DNA from 3 places in the Eubacterium maltosivorans genome. Region 2 is predicted to be linked to each of the others. Evidence: predicted binding sites of a transcription regulator. Region 2 holds the regulator's gene; each other region holds the start of a gene.
What was found. The regulator NrdR, encoded in region 2, represses ribonucleotide reductase genes. The targets are predictions, from matches to a motif close to CACNANATNTNGTG.
Positions count from the first base shown of each region.

Region 1 (11,005 bases), 410 kb from region 2:
CGAATCGGACGGTCGATTAAACGTGAGTTTAAAATTGCTTTTTCAGAAGGACGGCCTTCTCTTTTTAAAAAGCCTCCTGGTATTTTACCAACTGCGTATTGTTTTTCTTCATAATCCACGCTCAGCGGAAAAAAATCCATACCTTCACGAGGTTTTTTAGATGCAGCGGCTATGGCCAGCACACTTGTTTCACCATAGCGGATCATTGCAGAGCCCTTAGCAAGCTGTGCAACCTCGCCGATTTCCACCTTAAAGGGACGACCGGCAATTTCTGTTTCAAATATTCTCATTAATACCTCCAATGATATCAGCCGATTTACGAAGCGGCTGGACTCCGTTTATTTCAAAATCATCTGCACAGATGTTCGAAAATTCAAAGAAAAAAGGCGGAATACTCCGCCTTACAGTACTATTTTCTCAAGCCTAATCTCTGAATTAATTCACGATAGCGCATGATATCTTTCTTTTTGAGATAGTTTAATAAACCTCTACGCTGACCGACCATTTTCAGAAGACCTCTTCTTGAGTGATGGTCTTTTTTATGAACGGCAAAGTGTTCATTTAAACCATTAATTCTTGCTGTTAAAATAGCAATCTGTACTTCTGGAGAACCAGTGTCACCTTCGTGTGTCTGGTACTCTGCAATAATGCGTTCTTTTTCTTCTTTTGAAATCATTTGTGTCAATTCTCCTTAAATTATAAATAGACTCCGTAATCACAGTATTTCGTTGGAGTTTCGAAAAACCAAGAGAACGGGCTTAACGTAATAATGATACCATAACCGCAGGACGGTGTAAAGTTTTTTATCAGAGTTCCGGGATTATTTCTCCCGCTTCATATTCTGAAATCAGTTTTTTACAGAGCTCGATGGTTTTTTCCATCGAATGGTTTCTGGCTTCCTCAGACATATTTTCAGCCATCTGCTGAATAATGTATTTATTCTCAATAAGAAAATCAACCATGGAGGTCAGCTCCTTGATCTTGTCCACCTTGATGGCCATGCCGCTTTCCACCAAATAATCGGCGTTTTCTTCCTCCTGTCCCGGATAATAATAGGGGATGATCATCGGAATACACTTGACGATCGCCTCTGTGCTTGTCAGACCGCCTGGCTTGGAGATAATAGCGTCGGCCTCGTCCATGAGCTCGGGTATATTATCGACAAAGCCATGAATTTCCACAACCTTATCCTCTGTCTCATAGACCTTGTTTAAAAACTCAATGGAGCGCTCGACCTTTTTATTGTTGCCACAGACCACAATAATCTTAATTTTTTCCTGAGCCTTCATCAGCGCAACAAAGGCTTTTTCCATCTGTCTGGTACCCATACTGCCCGCCATAAGCAGTATTGTACCGCGGATCGTTGGATCTTCGATCTCAGCTTTCTTTCGGGTATCCTCCACAAACTCCTGTCTTATGGGAATGCCGAAAGGATAGATAATGTCCGGGTTTACCCCTTTTTCAATCATGGTTTCCTTTGTGTACTCACTGCCCACCACATAGGCGTTGATTTTTTTGTGCAGGTATACGCTGTGGATTTTATAATCGGTCACAAAAGAGAGCACTGGCAGGTCAAAGGCTCCGTGCTCTTTTAAGGTTCCTAAAATATTGGTGACAAAGGGATGGGTTGAAATCAGCAGATGCGGCTGTTCCTTATGAATCATGGGAACAATTTCCGGATTCATAACCTTTGTCATCATCTTAAAAATATTCTGCTGAAAAGGCGTCATGTGGTTGAACTGGTTATAAATCTGCTCATAAAGCTTTGGCACATTTTCAACCAGCTGCTTGTAGCCCTTTGTTACGATTTTGTCTAAAACGGCGCTGCTTTCCTTGAAGGCATCATAAACGTCTACCTCAAAACCATATTCGGATAAAGCCTGGGCAATGGATTTTGCTGCCAGGTTGTGTCCCGCACCGGTGGATGCTGTAAAAATAAAGATCTTAGACATTGACCCCTCCAAATTTTTCGTCTGTTTTATTTTATATATTGTCTGCTTTTAATCGTCAAAATCCTTGGTAAAACGGTACTGCACCTTCATTAATTTACCGCCGACTGCTTTTTCACGGCGTTTTTCTGCTACATAAAAAGCGCCCAATACGGTCAGCATACCAGCTGCTACTGCAGACAAACTAATCATTACTTTTTTTAACATTTTGGACCTCCTGTAAATCCTGTTTAATAAAAAATGTTCCTATTTCATTGCCTTCTAAAATATCATAAATCACTTTAACATCCTCACCGGATGCGATGATGGTGTTTATTCCCCGGTCGGTTGCGTATTTAGCCGCCCCGATTTTGGTCACCATACCGCCTGTTCCAAGGCCGGAGGTGGAACATCCCGCGCTGTTTAAAATATCGGAATCAATCGTCTCAACGGTCTGGAGAAGTATGGCATCCTCATTTTCATTGGGATTTGAATCGTACAGGCCATCCACATCCGAGAGAATAATCAAAAGGTCAGCGTCCACAATGTCGGCAGTCATGGCAGACAGGATATCATTATCCCCAAAGCACTCCTCCTGAATTTCATCCGTCGCGATACAGTCATTTTCATTGACGATCGGGATGATGCTGCGGTTTTTCAGTGCCTTGAAGGTATTGATGGCATTGCTTCTTTTAATGGAATGCTTGAATACATCCTTGGTCAGCAGAATCTGCCCCACATTCTGGTGGTATTCATCAAAAAACTTATGATAAATCTCCATCAAAAGCCCCTGCCCCACCGAAGCGGTGGCCTGCTTGGCCTCCAGTGTCTTCGGCCGTTCCTTTAAACCCAAACGGTTCATGCCACAGCCGATGGCACCCGAAGATACCAAAACCATCTTTCTCCCACTGTTTTCAAGATCAGTCAAAACCCTTGCAAGCTGGTCAAGCTTTTTTAAATTGAGGGTACCATTGGCATGGGTTACTGAGGTGGTGCCCATTTTGATGACAATGGTCTCTGCTTCCTTAATTGTCTGTCGCATTTAATGCGCCTCCATTTGTCTACTGTTGTCTTCCACTCAGGCAGCTTAGTCTGTCCATTTTTGATTAAAGACTATCGCCGTCGGTCTGGTGACTATTCTGAAATATTATCATATCAAACTTAACTTAATTTTGCAAGTTTGTTTTATCCTGACGCGCTGGGTATACCTTCTGTCTATTCTCTGCTTTTTCTTTTTCAAAACTAAAGCTTTCCTTAGGAATAGAAAGACGATTGTTTTCTTCACCTGTCTGGGGGTATATAAGAACTAACAATTCTTATTAAGGAGGCTTTATTATGAGCAAAGATACAGGATTTACCGATCAGGCAAAAGGCGAAGTAAAAGACCGAGTCGGCGGTGCAACAGGCGATAAGGGCTTACAGGCCGAAGGCATGATGGACAAGGCAGCCGGAAAAATCAAAGAAAAAGCAAATGACGTAAAAGAAAAAGCGAAAGATGTTGCAGATGATGTAAAGGATCGTATGAATAAATAAAACATTCACATAAAAAACCGGGATATTCCAAGCTGAATATCCCGGTTTATTTATTTTTCTGATTTTTAGCTTAATCAGCTGCAGCCCGTGGTGGTGCCGCAGTCCATACAAACCTTACAGGTACCATTGCGGACCATGCGGTCACTGCCACACTGGCTGCACACTTCCCCATAGAGTTTTTCACCCTCAATTTCCATTTCCATCTGAAGCGGCATAGTTTCCGGTGTCGGAGCTGCTGTGCTGGCGTCTACCTTTGCGAGGGGAGCTTTCGGCTTCACCTGGCATTTGGAATAATCACCGCATTCAATATCAATGACCTTGGAGATCAGGTCAGAAATAGAGGATGCGTATTTAATATACGGATGCCTCTGGACAAAGCCTGACGGCTCGTACTTCTGGCCCCTCAGCATGATGGATATTTTTTCCGGCGGAATATTGTACTGAAGCATATTGGAGATGGACTTGGACAATGAAGCCAGCAGTCCCTTAACCACTGTACCATCCTTATCGGTGGATACAAAAATTTCTGCAATTTTACCATCATCATAAAAACCGATGGTGATATAAAGCTCAATATCGCCGATTTTAGCCGCATGGGTACGGCTCATACGCATACCGTCTGGTTTACGCCGGTTGGGAACCCCCTGATTACAGTCTCTTGCAAATTCAAGAAGCTCCTTATAAGAACAATCCTCCAGATGCTTTTCGCCTTCCTCCTGCTTACCGGAGCTTAAAGGCTGTGATGCCTTACAGCCATCACGGTAAACGGCAATGGCTTTGGCGCCGGTAGTGTATGCCAGAAGATGAATTTTCTTAACATCCTCTATCTCCGCGTCTGACGGCAGGTTCACAGTCTTTGAAACCGAACCACTGATCATCGGCGTAATGGCCGAAACCATGAGCACATGGCCCTCTGGGCGGATGGTATTGGCTGTGTCAAAAACCGGAATATGCTCTGGCTTGATATGCGGCGCGCCGGACAGACTGTCGTGGCGCAGATAGCCTTTTTCATCCTTATCCAGCATGTAACCAAGTATATCGGAAATTTCCTTTGGCTTGTAACCCAGATTTTTAAGGGCAATCTCCATCACTGGATTCACGATTTCCATGGAGCCGCCGCCTACCAGTTTTTTGAATACCACATGGTTGTAGAAGGGTTCGACAGAGGTGGCGCCGCAGTCCATGGCAAAGGAAATGGTACCGGTCGGCGCGATAACGCTAACCTGCGCATTGCGGTAGCCGCTCAGCTCACCATAGTCAATGGCATCCTTCCACGCGTCTTTGATACGGCTGCTGATATTCAGGAAACCCATTTCTTCTAAAAGTTCATGATTGATTTTAAGCGGTTCATAAGTCATTTCCTCATAGTCATCGGTCAGATAGCCCGCGACACGGCTGTGGTTGCGGATAACGCGCTTCATATAAGGACTGTTGATCTCATATTTCGCAAAAGGCCCGACCTTTCCGGCCATCATGGCTGAAACATAGTAGGAATGTCCTGTCATAATGCCGCATAAAGCTGCGATCAGGTTTCGGGCTTCATCGGAATCATAAGGATAGCCCAGCGCCAGAATCAATGACGCAGCATTGGCAAGGCCCAGACCAGTGGTGCGGAACAGGTAGCTTTTTCTGGCAACATCTTCTGTTGGGAACTGTCCCCAATAGATCGAAGCCTCCAGCACCAGCTGGATCAGTCCTGCTAAATGTGAAAACCGTTCAATATCAATTTTGTTGGTTTCCGGGTCAAAGAAGCGGAAAATATTGATGGATGCCAGGTTACAGGCTGTATCATTTAGGAAAGCATACTCTGAGCATGGGTTTGTCGCGTTGATCCGGTTTTCTTTTTTGGAGGTATCGCCATCTTCACCGCCGGGACAGGTATGCCAGGCGTTAAACAGATCGTCGAACTGAAGTCCAGGATCGGCGCAGGCCCAGGAAGCTGTGTTGATTTTCTGCCACAGCTCCTTGACGGATACTTCACGGTTAACTGCGTCGTCTACGCGTCCCTTCAAAGTCATTTTGTGATCCGGTTCGTGCTCAAGATTGATGACAGCATCCATGAATTCTTTATTTAAACGGACGGAGTTATTTGAGTTCTGCCCTGCAACGGTGCGGTATGCCTCACCGTCCATGGAGGTATCATAGCCCATCTTTCCAAGAGCGCGGACTTTATCCTCTTCCCTAACCTTCCAGTCCACAAATTCTTCAATTTCGGGATGGTCCACATCTACAATGACCATTTTAGCCGCACGTCTTGTGGTGCCGCCGGATTTAATGGCGCCTGCGTTACGGTCAAGCCCTTGCAGGAAGCTCATCATTCCTGAGGACTGCCCGCCGCTCGATAGCTTTTCATTCACGCCGCGAAGCGATGAAAAGTTTGTGCCAACACCGGAACCGCCTTTAAACAGCTTTGTCTCACTGACATAATGCTCAGAAATGGAGTGATGGCCGAGCAGCTTGTCCTCGATGGACAAAATAAAGCAGGCGCTTGACTGAGTCCGGGTATAGCGGTCATCTGATTCTTTAACCTCACCGGCCGCCTCGTCGTAGTAATAAAGGTCGTCCTTGTCACCTTTGATGCCATAGCTTCTGGCCAGGCCAGTATTGAACCACTGCGGTGAATTTGGCGCCCACATCTGTTTCAACAGAGCGTAAACCATCTCGTCGTAAAAAATCTGCCACTCTTCAGCGGTCTCGATGATGCCTTCTTCTTTCAAAGCATCTGCCCAGAAGCCAACCATGCGGTCGGCAACTTCACGCATGCTGTGTTCATAGCCCAGACCGTTTGGGATTCCCCGTCGTCTGAAATACTTGCTGGCTATAATATTACAGGCATTTTGCGAATAATCAACTGGAAATTCAAGATCTTCCATGGACAAAATGGTCGCGCCCGTCTGATAATTTGTTAAATTGACGTCAACATTCTGCCACTCGAAAAGATCGTAGACAGTCTTATTACTGCCTTCCAGTTCTTTCGTAAAATGTCTTTTAAATAGATCTTTCAGCTCTTTCAATCTTAAACTCCTTATAAAATCGGTTTGTAAAGGCGTACACAAGATGTGCTGCGCCGATTTCTATTATAACATATATCTGGTATAATACGTGGAATAAATTCTTGTAATCCACATCAACTTTCTTGTAAAAAGAAAACAGAAACAGTAAAAAGAGACTCTCTGCTTTGAGAGTCTCCTTAAAACACCAGTCAGAATCAGGCTTCCCGGTTTTCTTCCTGTTCTTCTAAAACGTCTAAATCTACAGCGGCGTTGGTCGCCGCTTCTTCAGTTCCGATAACATCTTTTTCAAAGGTACCGGCCTCATGGGTTTCCTCCACCGATACAGATTCCATTACATCATCTGTCAGGGATTGACGTCTGACCTCAGGCTCTGCTTCGCGGATGTCTTTTTCCTGTCCAGCAACAACGACTTTTTTATCATTCGACATCTTCATGTCTCCTTTCAAAGTTTAGTTGCCTTTCTTATCATCTCCACCCATTTTAACCTTCTGCCCTACCTTGCTCTCGGTGCCAGCCATAATCCGCTTGATGTTGGCGCGGTGCTGGAACACTGTTGAGCAGCAGAGAAACAAGGCAAAAAACAGTTCGGGTGTAAAAACAGCCCCATGTGTAATAAAAATACTTTTAATAAGAACTGCAATCGGAAGGGATACCATCCCAATAATGGAAGTCAGCGACATCATTCTGAAAATGGCCAGGAAGATCAGTCCAACGGCAATACAGATCAGGGCAATCGGCCAGTCAAAGACGATAAAAACGCCGATGGAGGTGGCAGTACCCTTTCCGCCTCTAAAGCCAAGGCAGACCGGCCAGTTATGACCGCAGACCACTGCGATTCCCGCAGCCGCTACCCAGGCTTCACTGAAGCCAAGCAGTCTGGCTGCAAGAATCACGACAGAGCCCTTAAGCGCATCCAAAATAAAAACAGGAATAGCGTATTTCAGGCCCATCGTCCGGAGTACATTTGTCGTTCCGGCGTTACCGCTTCCGTAATTACGGACATCCTCACCCTTTACAGCGCGCACCATAATATAGGCAAAATCAAGATTACCGATAAAATAAGCCGCCACAACCAAAATCAAGCCAATAAGTATACTCATACTAAACTCTCCTCACACATAATCCTGAGCTACTGCTCTCTAACGCGCTCAATAAGAATCAGGAGTTTTTCGATGATCCGGTCATAGTTCTCTTTTTTATGGGGAACAAGGCAATTTGTACAGTTCTTTATACCCTTTTCCGTGTATTCAAAACCACCGCCGCAGTCCCTTCCCAGCGCATATAAAGGACAGTAACAAAACAAACAGTTAAACTCGTCCAGATTTTCCATTTTATGGCAAGGAAAATATTCACAATCCCTGTTTTGGAAAAATTTGAAGTTTTCTGTTTCAAATTCTTTTTTACACATAACCTTTTAGTTAACGGCGTCCATTCCGACAGCCATCGCTTTAATATTCAGATCAACAAATTTTGGTTTTACATTATTTCGGATAATTTCATCCCATTCAATATCCTGAAGTCCCATGGATTTGATGATGGCCCCAAGCAGAATCACATTCATAACCTTGAGATTCCCCATCTCCTCCGCCATGGCGGAGGCATTCATCACGCGGACATCGGCCTTTTCCTGCAATGTTTCCAGAATTTTTTCCGGATAAGTCGCTTTGCCGATAACGACCGGCAGCGGCCATATCTCTGCATCGTTGACAATAATCTTTCCGTCTTCCTTTAAGAAGTCAATATAACGCAGTGCTTCCATTTTTTCAAAAGCAACAATGATGTCCGCTGTTCCCATCTCGATAACTGGTGACTGGACGTCATCCCCATAGCGGACCTGAGATGAAACGGAGCCGCCACGCTGGCTCATACCATGGATTTCACTCATCTTTACGTCATAGCCGGCTTCCATCAGACCCGTGGTCAGCAGTTTTGCCGCTGTGATGGTTCCCTGGCCGCCAACACCAACCAATAATATATTTTTTGTTTTCATTCTACTTTTCCTCCTCTACATAAATGGCATGTTTCGGGCAGATCTGCAGGCAAACCTCACAGCCCAGACAGGATTCTTCCAGAATACCGGATTTTTTCGGTACGGTAGAGTTAAAGGCTAAAGCAGGACAGCCGGATTTCAGGCATTTCTTACAGCCGATACAGAGATCGGTATCGACCTTGCAGTGGCGCTTAAAGGCTTCTGGGAACTCTTCCTTATCGGCCTGAGAAAAACGCTTGAGCGCACATGGCCAGCGCGTGATAATGACAGAGGCTTCATCATTTGACAGACCCCAGTCAAGCGCCGCGTCAGTTTCTTCCAGATTGTTTGGATCAACCGTACGGACATTTTTAACGCCAAGTGCGCGGACAATGGTTTCGATATCCATAATTGGCGCCGGTTCGCCCTTTAAGTCAAAGCCGCTGCCCGGGTTTTCCTGATGGCCGGTCATGCCGGTAATACGGTTGTCCAAGATAACAGTCAGAACATTGCTCTTATTATAGGTAACATCCATAAGACTGGTCATTCCAGAGTGGAAGAAAGTTGAATCGCCGATGACAGAAACGACTTTCATATCGTTATTCTTAATATCCATGGCCTTTGCCACACCGTGTCCCCCGCTGATGCTGGCACCCATGCAGATCATCGCGTCTGTAGCGTTGTAGGGCGGTGTTAAGCCCAGGGAATAGCATCCGATATCACTGAAAATCATAATATTTTTACGGCGGCCCAGCTCGTAGAAAATACCGCGGTGCGGACAGCCTGCGCAGAATGCCGGCGGACGGCCGACAATTTTTTCAGGATCGGGCGCAAGGGTCACTTCGCTTTTACCATAGAGGGCTTCACGGATGCGTTCCGGTGTCAGCTCGCCCATGGTTGGGAACACATCTTTTCCAATAACGTCAATGCCCATGGCTTTAATTTCGGTTTCAAGAATCGGATCATTTTCTTCAAGAACATAGATCTTTTTAACTTTGCCTGCAAATTCAGCAATCAGCTTCTTGGGAAGTGGATAAGAAAATCCCAGTTTCAGATAAGAGGCCGTATCGCCAAAAACTTCCTTTGCATAACGGAAAGCCACGCCAGACGCGATAACGCCAATTTCCTTCTGATTATCTTCGATATAATTCCATTTAGAGGTTTCGGTATATTCTGCCAGCTTTTCAAAATTTTTGGCAAGCTTAACCTGCATAACACGGGCATGAGCCGGCAGCGGACAGTTTTTCATAATATCTTTTACATATTCTTTATCGTCCACTTCCACACGGTCCTCACATTCGACAATGGATTTTGAATGACAGACACGGGTAGTCATGCGGTAAAGCACTGGGCAGTCATAGGTTTCACTTACTTCATAGGCTTCCTTAAGCATATCCTTAGCTTCCTGGCTGTCAGACGGCTCAAACATCGGCATTTTTGCATGGCGCGCGTAGTTTCGATTATCCTGCTCATTCTGAGATGAGTGCATGCCTGGTTCGTCGGCTGTTACGATAACAGAGCCCCCGTTAACGCCAAGATAGGCAAAAGTAAAAATCGGGTCAGCCGCAACGTTTACCCCAACATGTTTCATTGCAGCAAGTGTACGGATACCGGCAATTGAAGCACCAGCAGCCGCTTCAACCGCTACTTTTTCATTTGGCGCCCATTCGGAAACAATGCCATCATAGGTCGCTACATTTTCAAGGATTTCTGTACTTGGTGTTCCCGGATAGGCGGTGGCGAACTTAACGCCGGCTTCCCAGGCACCACGGGCAATGGCTTCATTACCTGTTAATAATTTCTTCATATTCTCTCCTCTCCTGTAAGGGCGGGAACCGCCCGTCCTTGTGACAGAATAAAATTTTACTGTTTCATAACTTATTTTTATAATTATACACTAAACCATACACGAATTCAAAGAATCAATCTCTGTTTCATGTTTTTTATAAGGCACATTAAACGAGGCCATAGCCGTCAGGATGCCCCTGATGCCATTTCCAGGCGGTTTCGATGATATACTCGAGTGATGAGTTTGCCGGTGACCAGCCCAGTGCTTTCTGGGCTTTTTCTGAACTGGCAATTAAGACTCCCGGGTCGCCTGCCCGGCGGTCTGTGATTTCAACCTGAAAATCTTTTCCGGTAACAGTCTTAACCTTTTCAATCACTTCCAAAACTGAAAAACCATTGCCATTGCCTAGATTATAAACATCGCTGGTTTCAGATTTAACCAGATCCTCCATACCCAGAATGTGGGCTTCCGCGATGTCCATTACATGGATATAATCGCGGATACAACTTCCGTCAGGGGTATCATAATCATCACCAAAGACATAAATCTTATCACGGATGCCCTGTGCTGTTTTTAAAATCAATGGGATCAGATGGGTTTCGGGCGCGTGGTCCTCGCCAATCTCTCCGCTCGGGTGTGCACCGGAAGCATTGAAATAGCGGAACACCTTGTAATGAAGTCCGTAGGCAACTTCCATCCAATGCAGCATTTTTTCAACCGCCAGCTTTGTTTCGCCATAGGTGTTGGTAGGGTGCTTAGGCGTATCCTCATC
Region 1 covers NZ_CP029487.1:555,776-566,780, reverse strand. The annotation lists gene CPZ25_RS02865 (polyribonucleotide nucleotidyltransferase) at 1-290, opposite strand, end outside; gene rpsO (30S ribosomal protein S15) at 410-676, opposite strand; gene CPZ25_RS02855 (MGDG synthase family glycosyltransferase) at 807-1,952, opposite strand; gene CPZ25_RS02850 (hypothetical protein) at 2,001-2,156, opposite strand; gene proB (glutamate 5-kinase) at 2,134-2,970, opposite strand; gene CPZ25_RS02840 (CsbD family protein) at 3,264-3,461, shown strand; gene CPZ25_RS02835 (vitamin B12-dependent ribonucleotide reductase) at 3,536-6,475, opposite strand; gene CPZ25_RS02830 (hypothetical protein) at 6,670-6,903, opposite strand; gene plsY (glycerol-3-phosphate 1-O-acyltransferase PlsY) at 6,925-7,575, opposite strand; gene CPZ25_RS02820 (cysteine-rich small domain-containing protein) at 7,605-7,883, opposite strand; gene CPZ25_RS02815 (indolepyruvate oxidoreductase subunit beta) at 7,890-8,465, opposite strand; gene iorA (indolepyruvate ferredoxin oxidoreductase subunit alpha) at 8,467-10,251, opposite strand; gene galE (UDP-glucose 4-epimerase GalE) at 10,400-11,005, opposite strand, start outside.
Region 1: a site for NrdR is predicted at 6,513-6,526, ahead of CPZ25_RS02835 (vitamin B12-dependent ribonucleotide reductase). Genes of this name have one in related genera too.

Region 2 (11,005 bases):
ACGGTGTTTGCCGAAAACAAGAGCAATCTGGATATCAATCTGACCACTGGCGGTAACAAACCGATTCTGAAACCAAGATAAACTGAGGTGAAGGCTTGAAGCGAAAAGGCAGTTTGGCCATTGCGTTAATATGTATTTTTGTGGGCGTTTTGATTATCCTTCAGATGAAAACAGTCGACCAGCTGGGCGGGACGGTAGATTCCGAGCGCGCTGGCGACCTGGCTGCTGAAGTGAAAGCCCTTGAAAACAAAAATGACGAGCTGAACAATCAGCTCAAGGATCTCGAAAAACAGCTGGCTAACTATGAATCTGACGCCGCTGGAACCGATGATGTCATAAAGAAAAAACAGCAGGAGCTGGAGAAGGAACGCGTGCTTGCAGGTGTGACGGATGTGACGGGCTCAGGCCTGGTCATCACCATCGATACCGACAGCACAGATTACGACGCGTCTCTCTATTCCAAGAGCTCCGATCTGCTGCTCTCACTGGTAAACGAGCTGAACGCAGCAGGCGCAGAAGCCATTTCCATCAATGGCGAACGTTTGATTAATACCTCGGAGATCCGCCAGGCGGGCTCCTATATTAATATTAACCGTAACAAATACGGTGCACCCTTTGAGGTGAAAGTCATTGGCAATCCCCAGGATCTGTCCGCTGCCATCAAAATGCGGGCTGGTGTTGTGGATGTCATGCAGTCCAATAAACTGAAGGTTTCTATTTCACAGGAGGACAATGTTCTGGTAAAGGCCTACAGTGGTGTGATTGACCTTAAGTATGCAACGCCGGCCTCAGGCAGTGGGGCCGATGAGTAGCGGTGGGCTATGAAAAGTATAAGTGAAAAAACCATGAACCGGATACTGGTTTTGGTCTTTCTGGTGGTTGGCATTGGAATGGCTCTGATCGTTAAGGAAATTGGTTCAAAAGACATCCCGGCGCAGCGTACCTTTGTCAATGCGAAGACCTTATATAACCAGGAGCTTGAGGAGGATAACCTCAAGGTCAAAAATGAGGAGCTCGGCAAAAAAATAGAGGCTGAGCAGAAAAGGCTTGAAACCTACGAACAGGCCAGAAGGGCCATCGAGGATGAAGGGTCTGTGGTCGATACCGTCGGCCAATATCTGGACGCAGAGCTTGAAAACTATAAAATGGCGGACGGCTCTGTACCCATCCAGGGACCTGGCATTGTCATTACGCTGGAAGACAGTGACAAAGCCATCGAGCCTGGTGAAAACCCCAATAAATACCTGGTACACAACTCAGATGTGCTGGCGGTCATCAACGAACTGAAGGCAGCCGGGGCGGAGGGAATCCAGCTCAATAAGATGCGCGTGACAAACAGCAGCAACATCGACTGCGGCGGCGCGGTCATCAATGTAGATGATGAGATATCCTCACCGCCATTTGTGATTGAGGCCATTGGAGACCCAGAATCCATGTATATTTACTTAAATTCTGATGAAAGTGTTATTCAACTGTTGAAATATTGGGAAATAAAGGTTAATATAGAAAAGTCAGAATATTTACTACTCAACAAAAGTAATAAACTGTAATTTGATTTTTTGCAGAGAAACGAGGACAACGATGCTATATCCATTAATAGGGCTGCTTGCAGGGCTTTTAATCGGTGTTGTTTTGCCTTTTGAAATACCGCTGGCATATTCATCCTATCTCTCAATCGCAATACTCGCTTCGCTGAATTCAGTATTTGGCGGTATTCAGGCAGACCTGGAAGGAAAATTTGACCAAAAACTGTTTATTACCGGTTTTTTTGGCAACACCATTTTAGCGGCGCTGCTGACCTATATCGGTGACAGAGTAGGGATTCCAATTTATTACGCAGCAATCTTTTATTTTGGAACCAGCCTGTTTTCAAATTTTGCGAAGATCCGGCGTTATTATTTCCGGTCTGGCAGCAAAGAATCAGATCCTAAAGCGATTTCAAAGGAGCAGAAGCATGGTCATTCAACCGGCCATAAAGCTGAGCCTATAGAAATAATACATTCCACGACCGATGATTTGGACGAGACAGAGGACTATGAGGAAGAAGACTATGATGCCGTCGAGCTTGACGAGAACGGCTACCGCGGTGACGCTTCCGACGAGGATGAAGTCTTTGAAGATGATGAAGAACTGGATGAAGAACAAAAAAATGATGATAAAAAACAAACTAAGAGTTTCTTACGTGAAATAGAGGAGGAAGAAAAGTGATTGAATTAGATGGCTACAATGATAATTTTGCGAGAATTCGTGTAATTGGTGTTGGCGGCGGCGGGAACAATGCCGTTAACCGCATGATCGAATCCGGTCTGAAGGGTGTTGACTTCATATCCATCAATACCGATAATCAGGCGCTGGCCCTGACCCTGGCTGAAAAACGCCTTCAGATTGGTGAAAAGACCACCGGCGGTCTTGGTGCGGGCGGTAACCCTGAAATGGGTCAGAAGTCTGCGGAAGAAAGCCGTGACGCCATTGCAGATTTAATTCAGGAAACAGATCTGTTATTTATCACTGCTGGTATGGGCGGCGGAACCGGTTCCGGTGCTGCGCCGATCATTGCAAAAATTGCCCGTGAAATGGGAATCTTAACCATTGGTGTTGTCACCAAACCATTTTCTTTTGAAGGCCGAGTCCGTATGCGCAACGCTCAGATTGCCAGTGATTTCCTTCAGGATAATGTCGATGCGCTGGTCACCATTCCAAATGACCGTTTGTTAAGAATGGCTGACAAAACCACTTCTTTAAGAGACGCTTTCAAACTGGCAGATGATGTATTATTACAGGGTGTTAAGAGTATCTCTGACCTGATCTCCATGCCGGGTCTTGTAAGCCTTGACTTTGCCGATGTTAAGACCATCATGAAAGATGCCGGTCTGGCTCACATGGGCGTTGGCCGTGCTTCCGGTGAAAACCGTGCCGAAGAAGCTGCAAAAGAAGCCATCTTAAGCCCGCTCCTGGAAACTGAAATCGACGGCGCCACCGGCGTGCTTTTAAATATTACAGCTGGTGAAGACCTGTCGCTCTTTGAAGTCGACAGAGCCGCAACCATTGCGAGAGAAGCCTCTGACGAAGACGCTAACGTTATCTTTGGGGCGACCATTGACGAAAGCTTTGGCGATGAAATCCAGATTACGGTTATTGCGACCGGTTTCTTACCAGCAGAAGAAGTGGAAGCTAAAAAAGCTGCGATCTTAAACAGCGCAAATGCTGCTGCTGCAAATACAGCTGCTAAGCCTGAAACCAAAACAACCAGCGGTGCTGGCGAATTTGCGATTCCTGGATTTTTAAGCAACGAAGACTAAGGTGTCTGAATGAAGTGTCCCTTTTGTGATTATGACGAAAGCAAAGTAGTTGATTCACGACCTGTTGAAGAAGGCACTATGATTCGTAGAAGAAGGGAATGTATCCGGTGCGCCAAAAGGTTTACGACTTATGAGCGGATTGAAAACATTCCCTTGATCGTTGTTAAAAAAGGTGGGCAGCGTGTCCCCTTTGATAAAAATAAAATTTTGAATGGGATGATCAAGGCCTGTGAAAAACGTCCGGTTCCCATCGACAACATCCAGCGTGTTGTTGACTTAATGGAGAAGGAGCTTTATCAGGTTGAAGATAAAGAGGTGGAATCATCCTATATTGGAGAGCGCGTCATGGATGCGCTCAAGGATATCGATCAGGTGGCCTACGTTCGTTTTGCATCAGTTTATCGTGAGTTCAAGGATGTCGAATCCTTTATGGATGAACTGAACCGCCTTATGTCTGAACGCTGAAGGCGTGGAGTAGTGAATGAAATTTTTTGAAAAAACCATTGCGTCCAAAGAGATTTATAATGGACGCATCTTAAATTTAAAGGTCGACGAAGTCGAGCTTCCCGATGGAGGGACCTCTTTCCGGGAACTGGTAGACCACAAACAGGGCGTCGGTATTCTGCCTGTCAGAGGCAACCGGATTATTTTCGTGCGCCAGTTTAGAAAGGCCATCGAAAAAGTGATCCTGGAGATACCGGCAGGTCTGGTTGAAGCGGGTGAAGATCCTAAAGAGGCGGCAGTGCGGGAGCTGCAGGAGGAAATTGGCCTGAAGCCCCTGGATTTGCACTTTTTAGGAGAAATGTGGCCCTCACCGGGATTTACCAATGAAGTGACCACTTTATTTATGGCGTCTCAATTTGTTATTGAGCCGAGAAAACAGGATGATGATGAATTCATCGAAATTGTCGAAATGCCTATACGGACAGTCCGGGCGCTTTACCTTAAAGGAAAGTTTTCAGACGCAAAGACTGCCTGTGTTTTAGGTCGCTTTTTTTCTCTTATGTAAATAAAATCATCGAGGTGGTCTTTTATCATCTGTGTTACACACAGGATAATAGATCACTTTTCTTATTATTTGTGGTAAATAAATTAAAGCTTTTAAGGAGAAACTGAATGTCAGAAAATTTTATATTCTCTGGTCATGACACAGTGGCGTTAGCGCAGAAATACGGGACGCCGCTTTATGTGATGAGCGAAGATATTTTGAGAGCAAACATCAACCGCATTAAGGACGCCTTTGAATCGGCAGGTGCGGACTATGATGTGAACTATGCCGGCAAAACCTTTTTAAACATGGGAATGTGCCGGATCGTTGCAAGTGAGGGCGTCTCTCTGGATGTGGCCTCAGGCGGTGAACTCTATACGGCTGTGAAAAGTGGTTTTAATCCTGCCCGTATCTGCTTTCATGGCAGTAATAAAAATCAGGCAGAGCTGGAAATGGCTCTGGGCTATAAGGTAGGCCGTATTGTCATCGACAGCGAATGGGAGCTGGAACGGCTGCGTCTTTTGACCGAAGAACTCGAGCAGTCCGTCAAGGTGCTGTTTCGGGTATCTCCGGGCATAGAAGCCCACACGCACGAGCTCATACAGACAGGGAAGATTGATTCCAAGTTTGGCCTGCCATTGAGCCAGGCCCGTGAAATTATCGGCCGTACAAAAGAAATGGACTATGTGGAGGCTGTCGGCATTCATTGCCACATTGGCTCTCAGATCGCAGATGAAAAGCCTTTTTTACTGGCGTCAGAAGTGATGCTGGATCTTTATAAGGAACTGATCTCCGACGGGCTGAATCTGACGGAGATTAATCTGGGCGGCGGCTTTGGTATTCCTTATTTACCAAATGATCCAAGCTTTGACGTCACCAATTATATTCCTAAAATGGTTGACCATATGCGGGAGATGTCTGAGCAGAGACAGATTCCGATGCCTAAAATCGTGGTAGAGCCTGGCCGCTCTGTGGCGGCGCCGGCGGGCATTACGCTATATACTGTGGGCACCGTTAAACAGATTCCGGGACTGAAAAAGTACGTGAGTGTTGACGGAGGGATGGCGGATAATCCACGTCCGGCACTTTACGGTGCGGATTACGATGCTGTGATCTGCAATAAGCCTCAGGACGAGGCGCTGATGGAAGAGGTTACAGTCAGCGGTAAAGCGTGTGAGACAGATACCTTGATTAAATCCATTAAGCTGCCCTCACCTCAGCCTGGCGACACACTGGCAGTGCTTCATACAGGGGCCTATAATTACTCAATGGCCAGTAACTATAACCGTCTCAGGAGGCCGGCTGTTGTTCTTCTAAAGGGGGATCGGTCCGCAATTCTGGTGGAACGTGAAAGCTTTGAGGACCTGGTCAAGAATGACAGGATTCCTTCCTGGCTTGAGGACTGATTATGTTTAGCACGAGTTATTTTATCAATCTTCTGCTGAGCCTGCCCGGTATCCTGGTGGCCATTTCTTTTCATGAAATGGCCCACGGCTACGCGGCAGATGCAATGGGTGACCCAACCCCCAAGCTGGCAGGGCGCCTGACAGTCAATCCCCTTAAGCACATTGACCCCATCGGCTTTATCAGCATGCTGCTTTTTCGTTTTGGCTGGGCGAAGCCTGTGCCGGTTAATCCGAATAATTTTAAAAACCATCGGAAGGGAATCATCGTTGTCAGTCTGGCGGGCTGCTTCACAAACCTTTTGTTAGGATTTATTTCGCTCATTGCGATCTATGCGGTTTCACCCTTCGCCAATGTGTACCTGCTGCAGATTCTGCAGTATTTGTATCTGTATAACCTGATGTTCGCAGTTTTTAACCTCATTCCCATTCCACCCCTCGACGGGTCGCAGATTCTGGCTGAATTTTTTCCTTACAACGCAAAACAGAAATTCTATCAGTTCTCACGTTATGGGATGATTATCCTGCTGCTGCTGGTTGTATTTAATGTGTTCGGCCTGATTATCACACCCATCATCAACGGGATTGACGGGTTGTTCAGAATGATATTAAACCCACTTTTTTTAATGCTTTGGTCATAAAATGAATAGTTATGAAGTCAGTTTAGAGAAATTTGAAGGTCCTTTGGACCTTCTCATTCATTTAATTCAAAAAAACAAAATTGATATTTATGATATCCCCATCGCGGAAATCACGAATCAATACCTGGCCCATATCGAGAAATGGCGTGAACTGGATATGGAGGTTGCCAGTGAGTTTGTGGTCATGGCTTCCAAGCTTTTGGAGATCAAATCCAGAATGCTTCTGCCAAGAGCGAAGGACGAGGAAGAGGACGAAGAGGACCTGAAAGAAAAGCTGGTACGACAGCTTATTGAGTATAAAATCTTTAAAAATATCAGCAGTTATCTGGAGGAACGGGAGTGCGCCGAGCTTCATGCGGTTTACAAGGATCCGGAATATATTCCGGCTATGAACCAGGACGCAGAGGTGGAGATCAACCCAGAAGATATTTTTAAGGCATACTCTAATATATTTTCCCTATACAGCGATGAGATTGAGTTTAAGGATTTTTCTCAGGAGATTGTAAGGGAAGTTTTTACTGTGGAGGAAAAAATTGAATACATTGAGCAGCAATTTGAGCTCAACCGCTCTGGAGAGCTTCATTTTTCAGAGCTCTTCAGAAAAAAAGTCAGCCGGGGAGAGGTTGTGGTAACCTTTCTGGCGCTTTTGGAGATGTATAAAATCAATCACATCCGGCTTTTTCAGAACCGTGTATTTCAGGAAATAATCATCAGACAGAGGACAGAAAAATAAATGCAGGAACTTTCAAAAAGTAATAAAAAGCGTTTAAAGGGAATCATTGAAGGCATCCTTTTTGCAAGCGGTGAGCCCGTCGCGCTGCGTGAGCTTGAAAAGGCGATGGAGCTGGACGGGAACACCATTCAGTCGTTAATGGCAGAGCTTGAAAAGGACTATGGCAGTGTGGAGCGGGGACTTCGCCTGGTGCAGGTCAACAACACCTGGCAGCTGTCCACAAAACCTGAGCATTACGATTTTATCAGACAGGTTCTGGGGCAGCAGGAGGCCTCAGGGCTGTCCAAGGCAGCTCTGGAGACCCTCTCGATCATCGCTTATCGCCAGCCGATTACCCGTATCGATATTGACAATCTCAGAGGGGTCAGCTCCAACAGCTCGGTTCAGCGGCTCCTTGACCGGGGGCTGATCAAGGAAGCAGGCCGGATGGAAGCGCCAGGGCGGCCGATTCTCTATAAAACAACACCCGCCTTTTTAAAAACCGTTCATTTGAAGCATATTGAGGATTTGCCGGCCTTTGAGCAGTTTGCCGAGGGAGAACAGCAGAAAATTGATATCTCCGCTTCTATGGCGGAAAATATGGAAATAAACACAGTTGAGGAATTGAATTGAGATTACAGAAATATATGGCCCAGTGCGGCGTTGCTTCAAGACGTAAATCGGAGGAGCTGATTGCCGCAGGCAGGGTAAGTGTCAACGGTGAGGCAGTGCTGACACCAGGACTTCAGGTAGACCCGGAGGCTGATATTGTTAAAGTAGACGGCAAAGCCATCGCTGAGGATAAGAAAATTTATGTGCTGCTGAATAAGCCAAAAGGCGTGGTCTCCACCTCGGCAGACCGCCACGCAGACCAGACCGTGATGGATCTGCTGCCCATTAAGGAACGGCTGTTTACGGTGGGCCGGCTGGATAAGGATACAGAGGGCCTGCTGATTTTAACCAATGACGGAGACCTTACCTTTAGATTGACGCATCCCAGCCATGAGTTCAATAAAATTTATGAAGGGCTTGTAAAGGGGATTCCCAGCACCGAGGAGCTGGAGCTTTTTGCTGAGGGGGTCGAAATCGAGGATGACGACCATACGCGGCATACCACTGCACCCGCTTCTGTGCAGGTACTAAAGACCTACAGAAGCACAACCTTGCTTCAAATGACGATTCACGAGGGAAGGAAGCGCCAGATCCGCAAAATGTGCGCGGCTATCCACCATCCCGTCATTCACCTCAAGCGGACAGCCATTGGCAGCATTACTTTAAAGGGATTAAAAGCCGGTGAATGGCGTTATCTTACTGAGGAAGAAATACGTTATCTAAAGGGAGAAAAAGATGATTAAAATTGTGATTCCTAAAAATTTTGAGGTGGTCGCGCCTTATTTTAAAGAGCCAGAGCATAAACGAAGCCTTTATCTGACTGCCATGGATGGGGAAGAGCTTCTGGCTGTTGCCCGTTTTATGGTAAAAGGCGAGACAGCAGAGCTTTACGATATTATAAACATCATGCCAGAGGTACCCATGGCGGTGCTGGACGGCTTGATCCGCACGACCCTGTTCCAGGCGGCTGACCTGGGGTGCGAGGCCTGCAGGGTCTATAATGTGCCTGAGGCGTTGAAGGCTTATTTTGAAGGCCATCAATTTAAGGACTGCGGCGAATATATCAGCCATGACGCTTATGTCGATGAATTTTTCAAGCCGTGTCCGGGGTGTGCTGGTGCCGTCGATTAATGACTTCAGGAGAGTGACCTTACTGGCAGGGGCCCTGATGGCTGAACATTTACGCGAGGGAGACTCAGCCGTCGACGCGACAGCCGGGACTGGCGCGGACACCTGTCTGCTGGCCAAAAGTGTGGGCGCGCACGGAAGAGTCTATGCCTTTGATGTCCAGGAAGAAGCCCTGAAGGAAACAGAGCAGCGCCTGTCGGCTGAGGGTTTAAGAGACCGTGCTCTTCTTTTTCACAGGGGCCACGAAACAATGGGCAGTGTGCCAGAGCTTCGGCAGGACTCTAAAATAATGGGGATTATGTTTAATTTAGGGTATTTGCCTCATGGAGACAAAAAAATCGTTACAAAGACAGATACCACACTGGCAGCACTGGAAAGCAGTGTGACGCTGTTGGCGCCAAAGGGGCTGCTGACACTCTGCCTGTACCGGCACCCGGCCGGACTGGATGAGAGCAGAGCCGTTGAAAAATGGTGCGCGCAGCTTGGAGCAGGCTTTAATGTGCATAAACTTGAGACAATCAATAAAAATAATCCGCCCTATTTAATTCTGGCGGAAAAGACAAAATGAGGCAAACAACAGAAATGAATCAATCATCGGATACGAAACATGATAGTAAACCAGAACTACGGGATATTTTTGCAGAGATTAAGGAGCGCTATAAAAGCCTGAGCAAAAGCCATAAAAAAATTGCGGCCTTTGTGATGAAAAATTACGAGAAGGCTCCGGATATGTCAGCCATCAAGGTTGCACAGCACGTAAAAGTCAGCGAAGCCACAGTTGTGCGTTTTGCGCTGTCTTTAGGCTACGAAGGATACCCCGAGTTCAGAAAAGCGCTCAAAAACGAAATAAACAGTAAATTAACCACCATTGAGCGTATCAACATGACATTGGGTGATGAGGAAAAAGAAAAGCTGATGCAGCGCTCTGTGGCCGCGGTGCTCAAAAGCGACATAAACAGCATCAACGGAACCCTTGAATCTTTTGACTATGAAGCGCTCAGACAATGCGTGGACATTATCCGCAGTGCCGGCAAGGTAGTCATTATCGGCTTTAGAACGACCAGCCTGCTGACCGAGCATCTGGGCTATTATCTGAACCTGATTCTGGACGATGTCCGGGTGATTAACCACGGTGTAACAGACGTATATGAGCATTTGATTAAAATCGGCGAGGACGACGTGGTTATTGCCATGAGCTTCCCGCGCTATGCGCAGAAAACCTACGAGGCTGTGGAGTTTCTTAAAAACCGGGGCCCAAAAATAATCACCATATCGGATAATGAGCACGCACCCATCAATGAGTTTGCAGATTACAAGCTCATTGCAAAGAGCAATGTCTATTCTTTTGTGGACTCTCTTGTGGCGCCCTTAAGCCTGATTAATGCTTTGGTAGTGGCCGTTGGCTTTAAAAATATCAAGGAAACAAAGCAGACTTTTAACGAGCTCGAAGAAATCTGGAAAGAGCATTACATTTACACAGGCGACGAGTTCGTCAAGGATTTATAGGAGAAAGAATGAAAAAAACAGCCATTATCGGCGGCGGCCCCGCGGGGATGACCGCAGCCATCGCTGCGTTGAGCTCAGGCCAGCAGGTGGATCTTTATGACCAGAATGAAAAACTGGGCAAAAAGCTCTACATTACCGGAAAAGGCCGGTGCAACCTGACCAATCACTGCGACATCAGCGAATTCTTTGACAGCATTGTCACCAATAAGAATTTCCTTTATTCAGCCCTTTATACCTTTACCAATGATGCGCTCATGGATCTGATGGAAAAAAACGGCTGTCCCCTTAAAATTGAGCGGGGCGAGCGGGTTTTTCCCAAAAGCGACAAATCCAGCGACATCATCAAAACCTATAGAAAAATTCTGGAGCGCATGGGAGCGCAGATTTGCCTGAACCAGCGTATTGTGGCTGTCGAGACGAAAGAAGACAGCGATGGGACAAAGGTCACAGGGATCCGTCTGGAGAATGGAAGGGTAGAAAACTATGACCGGGTCATCCTGGCCACCGGCGGGAGAAGCTATATTTCAACAGGCTCTGACGGCTCAGGCTTTAAAATGGCCAGGGAGCTTGGGCACCGGGTAACGCCGCTGAGACCATCATTGGCAGGCGTCAATATCCAGGAGGCATGGGTGCCGGAGCTGCAGGGCCTTTCACTTCGCAATGTAGGCCTGACCATGAAAAAAGGAAAGAAAAAGGTCCGTTATGAAGCGGGGGAA
Region 2 covers NZ_CP029487.1:963,926-974,930, reverse strand. The annotation lists gene CPZ25_RS04875 (cell division protein FtsQ/DivIB) at 1-81, shown strand, start outside; gene CPZ25_RS04870 (DUF881 domain-containing protein) at 96-812, shown strand; gene CPZ25_RS04865 (DUF881 domain-containing protein) at 822-1,550, shown strand; partial or broken gene CPZ25_RS20745 (small basic family protein) at 1,582-1,893, shown strand; gene ftsZ (cell division protein FtsZ) at 2,205-3,299, shown strand; gene nrdR (transcriptional regulator NrdR) at 3,309-3,764, shown strand; gene CPZ25_RS04845 (NUDIX hydrolase) at 3,781-4,308, shown strand; gene lysA (diaminopimelate decarboxylase) at 4,416-5,693, shown strand; gene CPZ25_RS04835 (site-2 protease family protein) at 5,696-6,331, shown strand; gene CPZ25_RS04830 (segregation and condensation protein A) at 6,375-7,064, shown strand; gene scpB (SMC-Scp complex subunit ScpB) at 7,065-7,676, shown strand; gene CPZ25_RS04820 (pseudouridine synthase) at 7,667-8,398, shown strand; gene CPZ25_RS04815 (hypothetical protein) at 8,391-8,786, shown strand; gene mnmM (tRNA 5-(aminomethyl)-2-thiouridylate-methyltransferase MnmM) at 8,725-9,351, shown strand; gene CPZ25_RS04805 (MurR/RpiR family transcriptional regulator) at 9,366-10,289, shown strand; gene CPZ25_RS04800 (BaiN/RdsA family NAD(P)/FAD-dependent oxidoreductase) at 10,298-11,005, shown strand, end outside.

Region 3 (11,005 bases), 1.3 Mb from region 2:
GCAGATATCGCCCATCCGCGTCAGTTCATCTTTTGTCCAGACGCGGCCAACAGGGTTATGCGGACTGCAGAGAATAAACAACTTGACGTTATTATCGACAATTTTCTGCTCAAAATCATCAAAATCAATGGTATATCGGCCGTCTTGATAGAGCAATGGATTGTTTACCAGCTGGCGTTCGTTAACCTCAATGCAGCGTGTGAAGGGGTAATAAACCGGCCGCTGAATCAGTACAGCGTCTCCTTTTTCAGTCAGGCCCCGCACTGCTGTGGCAATGGCATAGACGACACCAGGCGTTTTGACGAGCCAGGAGGCCTCTGGCTCCCAGTTGAAGCGCCGGCTGTACCATGCTTGCAGCGTGTCGAAATAATCGTATTTTACATCTGAGTAACCATAGATACCGTGTGCGCTGGTTTTTACAAGGGCGTCGATGACGTGCTGTGGCGTCTTAAAGTCCATATCGGCTACCCAGAGGGGAAGGATATCTTCAGGCATCCCTCGTTCTGCAGCAAAATCATACTTAATGGAACCAGTATTTTTCCGGTCCACTATTTCATCAAAATTGTAAGACATAAATTCCTCCTATTTCAGTGACTGATCGAGATCGGCAATGAGATCATTAATATCCTCCAGCCCTACAGACAAACGCAGCAGACAGTCGTCAATACCGAGAGATTCCCTTATGCTTTCAGGCACATCGGCGTGAGTCTGAAGCATTGGATAGGTGATGAGGGACTCAACCCCGCCAAGACTTTCGGCGTAAAGTATAAGGGAAACACGCTCAAGCACGTTTACCGCCGTCTGAGGGCAGTCAACCTTGAATGAGATCATTGCGCCGGAGCCTCTGGCCTGTTTTTGGGAAAGCGCGTAGTCAGGATGATCTGGAAGACCAACATAAAAGACCTGTTTAATTCGAGTGTGCTGTGACAGCCACTTAGATAATTCTAACGCATTTTGCTGCTGTCTGTCCATACGTATGGCTAAAGTTTTTATACCCCGGAGAACCAGCCAGCTGTCAAATGGGGAGAGACAGGCGCCGGTGGTTCCGTAAATAAAGCGGAGACGCTCGGATAAAGCCTCGTTTTTGGTAACAAGAAAACCGGCAAGTGTGTCGTTGTGCCCGGATAAATACTTTGTGCCGCTGTGGACCACCACATCTGCACCGAGATCCAGAGGGTTTAAATAGTAAGGTGTTAAAAAAGTATTATCCACCAGCAGCAAAAGATCATGGGCCTTTGCAATTTCGGCTATTGCTTTTATATCGGTAACCTTCATCATAGGGTTGGTCGGTGTTTCGATAAAAATAGCTTTGGTGGAAGACGTGACAGCCTCCCTGACCGCCGCTGTATCTGAGGTGTTGACTGCTGTGAAATGCAGCCCATGATTGGAGGAAATAGTGTTAAACAACCGGTGTGAGCCTCCGTAAAGATCATCAGAGGTGATAATATGGTCGCCGCCTTTAAACAGCTCAAAAAGAGCGGTAACGGCCGCCATGCCAGAGGAGAAGGCCAGCGCATCGTTTCCGTGTTCCAGTCTGGCGATGGTTTCCTCGAGGTGCTCCCGGGTCGGGTTCTGAATACGCGAATAATCATAGCCTGTGCTCTGACCCACACCGGGGTGGGCAAAGGTAGCATTTTGAAAAATAGGAACAGAAATGGCTCCGGTGTCATTGCGATAAACGTTAGAACCGTGAATGCAGAGGGTATTAATGTTCATAGGAAAGTCTCCTTTTTAAATGATATAAGACATAGTCAATAGATATGTTTTTATAATCATAGTACGAAAAATACCGGAAGTCAACAATTTTTTTAAAACATATATGAAAAATATGGATTATTTTTCAAAAGAGCTTGACAGAATTGGCTCATCGGCATATAATAAAAATCATACTAATCATATATGAAAACCAAAGAATATAATATTTTGAACGGAGGAAAACAAAATGGCAAAAATTTATAAGAGTTTAACAGAATTAATTGGAAAAACACCGCTTTTGGAGCTGAGCAATTATGAAAAGAAAAATGCATTAGATGCTGCAGTGCTGGCAAAGCTTGAGTACTTTAATCCAGCGGGGAGCGTTAAGGATCGTATTGCGAAAGCCATGATTGATGACGCAGAGGCAAAGGGGCTGCTGAAGAAAGGCTCTGTTATTATTGAACCGACGAGTGGTAATACCGGCATTGGTCTGGCGAGTGTTGCTGCTGCCAGAGGCTACCGCGTGATTCTGACAATGCCTGAGACCATGAGTGTGGAACGCAGAAAGCTATTAAAGGCCTATGGGGCAGAGCTGGTTCTGACCGATGGCGCTGCTGGTATGAAGGGTGCTATCGCTAAGGCAGAGGAGCTGGCCAAGGAAACACCGAACTCATTTATTCCAGGGCAGTTTGTCAATCCTGCAAACCCGGCTGTGCACAGAGCCACAACGGGTCCGGAAATCTGGGAAGATACAGATGGAAAAGTAGATTACTTTGTAGCTGGTATTGGTACAGGCGGCACGATTACCGGCGTAGGCGAGTACCTGAAATCTAAAAATCCAGATTTAAAAGTGATTGCCGTTGAACCGACGGGTTCTCCGGTGCTGTCAGAAGGAAAAGCAGGTCCGCATAAAATTCAGGGCATTGGCGCTGGTTTTGTACCGGATACGTTGAACACCGGTGTGTACGATGAGATCATTAAAGTTGATAATGAAGACGCTTTTGCGGCAGGCCGGGAGGTTGCAAAAGAGGAAGGCCTGCTGGTCGGCATTTCTTCAGGCGCGGCGCTATGGGCGGCAACGCAGCTTGCAAAGCGTCCTGAAAATAAAGGGAAAAATATTGTGGTGCTGTTACCCGATACCGGAGAACGCTATTTATCAACTGCCTTGTTTGAGGAATAAATTAAAAAAAGGGTGTGTACGAATATCGTGTACACACCCGTTTTTTTAGTGTCGTAATTCAATAACACGTTGGTTACTGCTTCCACGAAAGGGGAGGGTCAGATCACGCTTTTCAAACTGGAATGGCCCGTCAATGAGCAGATCGGTTTCCTGAAGCAGAGCCTTGACGCCGTTATCATTCAGGGCTTTCAGTCTTTCCAGCGTGTAGCCAGTGTAGGTAACCACATCCAAACCCTTTGCATGAAGTTTATGAGCCAGGCCGGCCAAGGCGGCTGGCTGCAGAAAGGGCTCGCCGCCGCTGAATGTAACGCCTTGAAGAAGAGGATTTTCCATTATTCGAGCGAAAAGCATCTCTGTTTCCACAAAAGTGCCGCCTGTTCGCTGATGTGTCTGAGGATTATGGCAGCCGGGGCAATTGTGGGGGCAGCCCTGGGTAAAGATGACAAAGCGAAGCCCAGGGCCGTCAACTATGGATTCTTCGATACAATTATTGATTTGCAGAAACGCCATGCTTTACCCTCGCTTTCTCTTCCGCGCGCTTTGCGTTGTTCCAGCGGTCAATGGTACCTACCAGATAGCCAGTAATACGGCGGATGCGCTCAAAATCAGGGTTTCCATCACCCTCATGTCTGTGACAGTTTGGACATTCTTCACCGATAATACCGTTGTAGCCACAGACTGGGTCTCTGTCGACGGGATGGTTGATGGAACCGTAGCCGATACCGGCTTCCTTCATGCAGCGGACAATTTTTTCAAAGGCTGCGAGGTTGGCGCTGGCATTTCCGTCCAGCTCGACATAGCTGATGTGCCCCGCGTTGGTATACGCATGGTAAGGCGCTTCCAACTGAATCTTTTTATAGGCCTGTATGGGGTAGTAGACCGGAACATGGAAGGAATTCGTATAGAACTCGCGGTCGGTAACGCCGGGGACAGTCCCGAATTTTTCGCGGTCGATGGAGACAAAACGGCCGCTGAGCCCTTCAGCCGGTGTAGCGAGCAGGGTAAAGTTTAAGCCTGTCTTTTCAGATTCAGCGTCCATCAGGCGCCGCAGATGCCCAACGATCTGAAGACCCAGAGTCTGACTTTCCGCGCTTTCTCCATGGTGCTTGCCCGTAAGCGCCTTGAGAGTCTCAGCAAGCCCGATAAAGCCGACGCTGAGGGTTCCGTGCTTTAAAACGTCCTCGATCCGGTCGTCCCGGCCAAGGCCTTCCGAATCGATCCAGACGCCCTGTCCCATCAGGAAAGGATAATTACGCCCCCGTTTAGCGGCCTGGATTTTGAAACGGTGAAGCAGCTGGGTCACAACCAGAGAGACACGCTCATCCAAAAGCTTGTAAAAAGTATCAAGACTTCCCTCGGATTCAAGAGCGATCCTGGGTAAATTGATGGAAGTAAAGCTTAAATTGCCGCGCCCGCAGGTCGTTTCATTTTCAGGGTCATAATGATTGCCCATAACCCGGGTCCGGCAGCCCATGTAGGCTACTTCTGTATTATAATCGCCCTTTTTGTAATACTGTAAATTAAAAGGGGCGTCCAGAAAGCTGAAGTTCGGGAAAAGGCGTTTGGAGGAAGTTTTGATGGCCAGTTTAAAAAGATCGTAGTTGGGATCGGCCTTGTCATAGTTAATCCCCTCTTTTACCTTGAAAATCTGAACCGGAAAAATGGGCGTCTCGCCGTTGCCAAGTCCGGCCATTGTGGCTTTCAGCAGGTTTTTGATGACCATTCGTCCTTCGGCGGAGGTATCCGTACCATAGTTTACAGAGGAAAAAGGAACCTGGGCACCGGCCCGGGAGTTCATGGTATTCAGGTTATGAATAAAGGCTTCCATCGCCTGATAGGTGGCTTCCTCGGATTCGCGCAGTGCGGTCTGGCAGGCCAGCTCATGGTTTTTTTTAATCATCTGGGTATCAAAAGAAGACCCTTTAAAAAATGCGGCCAGCTTCTGACCGAAGGTTTCCTGTGTATCCATAGTAACTGGGACATTAATTTTTTCACAGGCAGAGACAACCATCTCGGTGATTGTTTCGCGTTCCTTTCCGGAACAGACACAGAGATCATTGATTAGCGCTTTGCGGTATAGCTTGCTGAAAGTCTTGACAATACCGGGCGCCATGGCATAATCAAAGTTTGGAATACTCTGGCCTCCGTGCATTTCATTTTGATTTGCCTGAATGGCGATGCAGGCAAGAGCGGAGTAGCTGCGGATGTCGTTGGGCTCACGCAGGTAGCCATGTCCTGTTGAGAAGCCGCCCTTAAAGAGTTTAAGCAGGTCAATCTGGCAACAGGTTTCAGTCAGCATATAAAAATCTTTATCGTGAATATGGATATCACCGGAGATATGTGCATCAGCAATTTCGCGCGGAAGAATGTAATTATCGATAAAATATTTTGATCCTTCAGAACCGTATTTCAGCATGGTTCCCATTGCTGTATCTGAGTCGATATTGGCGTTTTCACGTTTAAGGTCTGCGTCTTCAGCGTAACGGAAAGTGAGATCTTTATAAATTTCCATCAAATCGCTCTCAGCCTGACGTGTTTTAGCGTGCTCGGCACGGTATAGAATATAGGCTTTTGCTGTTTTGGCGTAGTCAGCTTTGATCAGCGTTTCTTCCACAATATCCTGTATCTGCTCCACCGTTGGACGGCCTAAAGGCTCAGCCGCTGAGGTGACCACATTGGTCAGAAACTCAATGTGCTTTTCTGTCATAGACTCGCCGCTCACAGAGATATTCGCCTTGTAAATGGCATTGCTGATTTTACGGGCATCAAATGGCGCTACAGTTCCGTTCCGTTTAATAATATTGTCGATCATTACATCATTCCTCCGGATGCTTAGTTATTGTCGGTTACTTCGAAAATCATACTATATATTGTGCTCTCTGTCAATTTGTGGACAACATTTTGTGAAAATGATTAAAATGAGCGTATGAGAGGGCTGAGGCCTGTGGATAAAAAATGTGCACAAAAATTTTTATTAAATAAGCGTGAAAGAGGACAATTTTTTACAGATGAAAACAGCTGACCAATATAAAAAAGCGGTGTACGCTGTTTTAACGTATACCGCTACATTTAGATAAAAATTTGTTTTTGCCAAGTATAACATACAATATATGGTTTTAGCGTCATCGCTGCTAATCGTCTTTTACATCGGATGTTTCGCTGCGGACGAGCAGCATGGTCACGGCGCAGAGTAAGGTCAGACTGAGTGCTGCCGCTGCAGGCAGTCCACCTTTTACATTATTTTTTATAACGCCTGTAATCCCAGTGTTCACATTCTCGGACACGGAGGTGGTACCGTTCAGGTAGCTGGATACTGTTTTTAAGGCATTGCCCATTTCCTGGAGATAAAGGGTCGATTCGGATTTCAGGCTTTCTCTGGTACCCGTTTTGACATTTTCACCAGGGCTTGAAACAGCAAGTGATGAGGATTCTTTTTCGACGGAGACTTTGGGGACTGCCGTGGGCACTACTTTTGTTTCGTTACTGCCGTGGTTCCTATCGCTCTGTGTAACAGTGGGGTTTCCCTCCTGATCAAGGGTAATACGGATGGCGTTGGAATCACCGCTTATGCTGCCGTTCTTAGCTTCGAGCTGGAAAACATAGCTGTGGCCGGCTTCCAGGCCGGTCAGACTGTATTGGTTGGCTGCTGTGGCTGTGAGCTTTTCAGCCGGCCAGGCCTGCCATGTGCTGCTGTCATCCTTTTCCACCCAAAGTGTTGGTGTGCCAAAGCTTTGGATTGGCTGGTGGAAACGGAGAAGCATACTGTAGCTGCCGATGCTTTCAGTCACAGGCGCGTCGTAATAAATAAATGGTTTTTTAGGATCAATGACGACGAGCCGTTGATTTTGACTTTTCAGCAAAGCAGCAGCACCGGCCGGCGTAAAAGTATCGGGGCAGAGTTCATAACTGAGCGAATAAATCCCAGCTTTTGTAATATCTGCGGTGTCTGTATTCCAGCAGACTGGCAGCGACGGGCTGTAACGGATATCGCCGGTATCCTTGTCGGTAATTTTAAAGACCATACTGCCGGGCAGACTGCCCGGGGTATTCAGTTCTGTATAGTGGTATCCTGCATTTTTGGGAACTGCAGTGGTATCTGCAATAACTGCGTTTTCTACCTCTGGAGAGACAACGCTTGTATTCAGAAGCACCTCGCCTGCGTCAACAGCAGTGGCGCCAGTTCCATCAGCGGTAATTTCACTGAAATAGGCATCAAGACTGCCCTTTGTCTGAATGGCGGTGCTGCTGCTGCCAGTGGTATGGACAGAGGTGGTATCCAAGGACAGATAGGCTGTGCCGACGGCGCTGATACCACAGGTGTTGGTACCGGCCACTTCAATTTTTGAAGCCTTTGCTGACAGGCAGCTGTTTCCGCTGATTTTAATAGCTGTGCTGTTTTCGGCTTCAGCTGTCAGAGTGGAATGGTCAAGCTGAAGGTCAGCATTGTTCTCCAGCGTGAGCAAGGTTTTCTGGCCGGTAATGGTTATGTTCTTAAAGGAAAAGCTGTTTTGGATATAGAGCGTATTTCTGCCAAGATCCAGGGTGATGCTGCTGTCCGGCTCAAAGCCTCCGATACTGCTGTCTCTTCCTAAAACAATGTCTTTTGTAACATGAATGGTACCTCCGGTTTCGTTAAGCGCACTGACTGCGGAGATTAAGGTTTCGGCGCTGTCGGCCGTATTTTCAGGTGCCTGGGCACATACCGGCATACCGGTAAAGAGCAGACACAATATTATCAATAATAAGGTTTTCCGGGTCTTCATAAGCCCTCCTTGAGCATTCGAATATTGTCAAATTGCCAATCGCATTTATTATAACACAAAATTGCCCGGGAGTGAACTGTTTATCAATGAAAAGCACCTTGTTTATTGATAAATACACGAAAAAAGCACCCTGGTGGGCGCCCTTTTCATATATTTATTTAGAGAGGTAGATAATGAGCTTTATTGTTCGACGATAACGGCAATTCCGTTTGGAATAACGGTAAAGCTGGCGTTTTCACCTTTAATTTCTTTTGCCATTTTGACAGCAGTGTCAAGATCAGGCGCGTAGGTCATTTTCATTTCTGTTACGATATCTTTCATTTCCGGACGTGTAACATATAAAACCGTATGCTTTGAGAGAATCCGCGCAAGAATCTGGTATTCCCATTGGTCGGGCTGTGTCTGATTCTGTGGGATGGTCATAATGTTTTCAAAAAGCGCTCTCGCAGATTCGCAGTCCCGCATCGCGCGGTAAAAACCGTCTCCGCCAGTACCATCCAGGCATTCTGCGCAGAGAATAATGACGCCGTCGTCTCCGGCGGATGCTTCGGCAGCGGTCATGCTCTTAACGCACTGGTACATGTTTTGGTCAAGAGGCGCTCCGCCGTTACCAGTAATGACAATATCGGCCGGAACAGCCTTGACGCGGCAGTATTGCTTTAAAAATTCGCAGCCTGCCTCATGCGCAATGAAGGGATCGCCGGCAAAGGCCATGACAACACGCTTTTCCTCGTCGATGATCACATTGACGATATATTGGAGGCCCGCCTGTTTCGCGGCAGATTTCATATCGGTGTGGATCGGGTTGTTTTCTAAAATGCCAGTGCGCGCATAAGGACTTGCGATGAATTTGCTGCAGTGATTACCTAAGACAGTCACGCGGTCAGAAACGCCTGGCAGCACACTTTTCCGTCCGCCTGAAAAGCCTGCAAAGAAATGAGGTTCAATGAATCCCTCAGAGACAAGAAGATCGGCTTCGGCGGCAAGCCGGTTTATGATCAGATCAGCGCCAGAGGGAAGGACACCGATTTTTACGTTTTCGTCAGCATTGGAAGAATCGTGTACGGCAATTTTTTCTTCATCAACAATTTTCTGTCCCAGCTTTGAAACCAGCTCGTCCGGTGTCGTACCGCGGTGAAAACCTGTGGCGACCAGCAATGTGATATCGATATCCGGGTTTCCTTCGCGCATTTCTTCAAGCATAAATGGAATAATGTGTTTGCTTGGGACGGGACGCGTATGGTCGCTGATAATAATGACCGCTGTTTTTTTATCCTTTGCCAGCTCCTTTAAGGAAGCGCTACCCAAATGTTTTGCCATTGCAGCTTTGACAATGTCATCCTCGGTCTGGTCGTTCTGCAGGTTACCGATATTGGAATTTAAAACGCCTGAGACCTGTTCATCAGGTAGCTCCAGGGTCAGTTCTGTGTTGCCATAGGGAATTTTTGAAATCATAATGATCCTCCAGTTTAAATGATTTAGCATGATGTGAGTATAAATTCGGTCGAAATTATTGGTAAGTGGTCTTACCAGTTATGTTCTTATTGTAGTACGCTTTTCAAAGAAAGTCAAGGATAAAAAAACCGTTTTCAAAAAGAATTTTTTAAATTGGAGATTTGGACAGCAAAAGTAGAACATCCAAAATAAAAAAGCTCCGCGGCCGCGGAGCTTTCTGAGCATTATTATTGAAGTTCGGCATCATAAAAATGGTAGCGGTAGATGCTGGTAACTTCGAAGTTTTTAACATTGTCGCCTAACAGGTAGAACATGGTGTCATTATACAGTGGAATAGCACCATAATCTTTGTGTGTCAGGATTTCATCGGCTTTTTCATACAATTCCTGGCGTTTGCTTTCGTCCTTTGTCTGACGCGCCTGGTTGATAAGATCGTTGAATTCCGGATTGTTGTATTTGTTGGATACCTGCTGGGTAGTTGTGGCAGACATACGCTGGTAGATCATACCATCTGGATCGACATAGTCGGTATACCAGTTGCTGACTGTCAGATTGAGGGAACCGCTCTTGTTCATATCGTTGTAGCCTGCGTGGTCAACCTGAGACAGTTCGATATTGATACCGGCTGCTTTTGCCTGATCCTGAATTGCAGTGGCCACCTTGATCAGTGTCTGGTAATTGGTTGAACCAACTACAGGAATGGTAATACCGTCTGGGTAACCGGCTTCTGCCAGTAATTTTTTTGCTTTTTCTGGATTGTATTCATATGCTGGAAGGGAGTCATTGTATCCGAGCAGGCCCTTAGGGATAAAGCTTTTGGCCGGGGTAGCGGCGCCGGATAACAATTCGTCGCACAGAGCTTCGCGGTCTACCGCGTAGGACAGTGCTTCTTTAATTCTTGAATCGGTATAAATTTCATTGTTCGGGCTTAAATAAACAAGGCCGACTGGGTTGAAGCTGTGCATTTTGTCTTTGACAGCATCGTTGCTTGTAACGGTTTCGTATTGTCCGGTATCCAGCATGACAAAATCACAGTTGCCCTTCTGGAATTCCATAACCTGAGTGTTCAGGTCGTTTACGAACTTAAAGCTGACACCGTCAAGCTTTGTTTTATCGCCGTGGTAATCGTCAAAGCGTTCCATTTCAATGCCCTGGCCTGCAGTATAGGAGGTCATTTTGAACGGACCGGTACCGTACAGGACAGTACGTCCCCAGTCTCCGCCAGCTTCTTCACAGGCTTTTTCAGGGAAGATTACAGCATATGGAGCGGATAAGGCGGCTTCGAAAGGTGCGTAGGGTTGCTGAAGAACGATATCGAAGTGCGTATCATCTTTGATTTTAAAGCCTTCAAGAGAATCGGCTGTGCCGTCTTCAAGGGCTTTAAAGCCAACGACCTGGTCAAACAGTGAGCCCATGAGACCTTTTGTGATTAAGCGTTCATAGGAATACTTAACATCAGAAGACTTCAGGGTTTCGCCGTTATGGAATTTAACACCGTCTTTAAGCTCAAAGCTGTAAGTCAGGCCGTCGTCGGAAACGGTCGGCATCTGCTTAAGCAGCTGTGGGTCCAGGGTTGTGTCGTTGTTCAGGCCGATGAGTGTTTCGCAAGCCTGGTCTGATACCATAATCAGGTACGCCTGAGTACCCATGTTGGTGTCGATTGGAACATTTGGGTCCTGCATGACAACACGCAGGGTATTGCCGCTACTGCTGCTGCTTGAAGCACCTTTGTCGCCGCAGCCAGCTACGGTAAAGACAAGCGCTAAAACCAACAGTAAAGCAGCCAGTTTTTTCATACTTTTCATATTCTCTCTCCTCTATAAAATATTGAAAACTGTTTACAGAAGGTGAAAATGCTCAATTCACACCCTGTATGATAACGATTTTACCATAAAATCTGCTCTTTGTCGAG
Region 3 covers NZ_CP029487.1:3,986,107-3,997,111, forward strand. The annotation lists gene CPZ25_RS18425 (MalY/PatB family protein) at 1-573, opposite strand, end outside; gene CPZ25_RS18430 (trans-sulfuration enzyme family protein) at 583-1,716, opposite strand; gene cysK (cysteine synthase A) at 1,943-2,875, shown strand; gene nrdG (anaerobic ribonucleoside-triphosphate reductase activating protein) at 2,921-3,385, opposite strand; gene CPZ25_RS18445 (anaerobic ribonucleoside triphosphate reductase) at 3,363-5,687, opposite strand; gene CPZ25_RS18450 (hypothetical protein) at 6,007-7,638, opposite strand; gene larA (nickel-dependent lactate racemase) at 7,819-9,093, opposite strand; gene CPZ25_RS18460 (ABC transporter substrate-binding protein) at 9,321-10,898, opposite strand.
Region 3: a site for NrdR is predicted at 5,737-5,750, ahead of CPZ25_RS18445 (anaerobic ribonucleoside triphosphate reductase). Genes of this name have one in related genera too.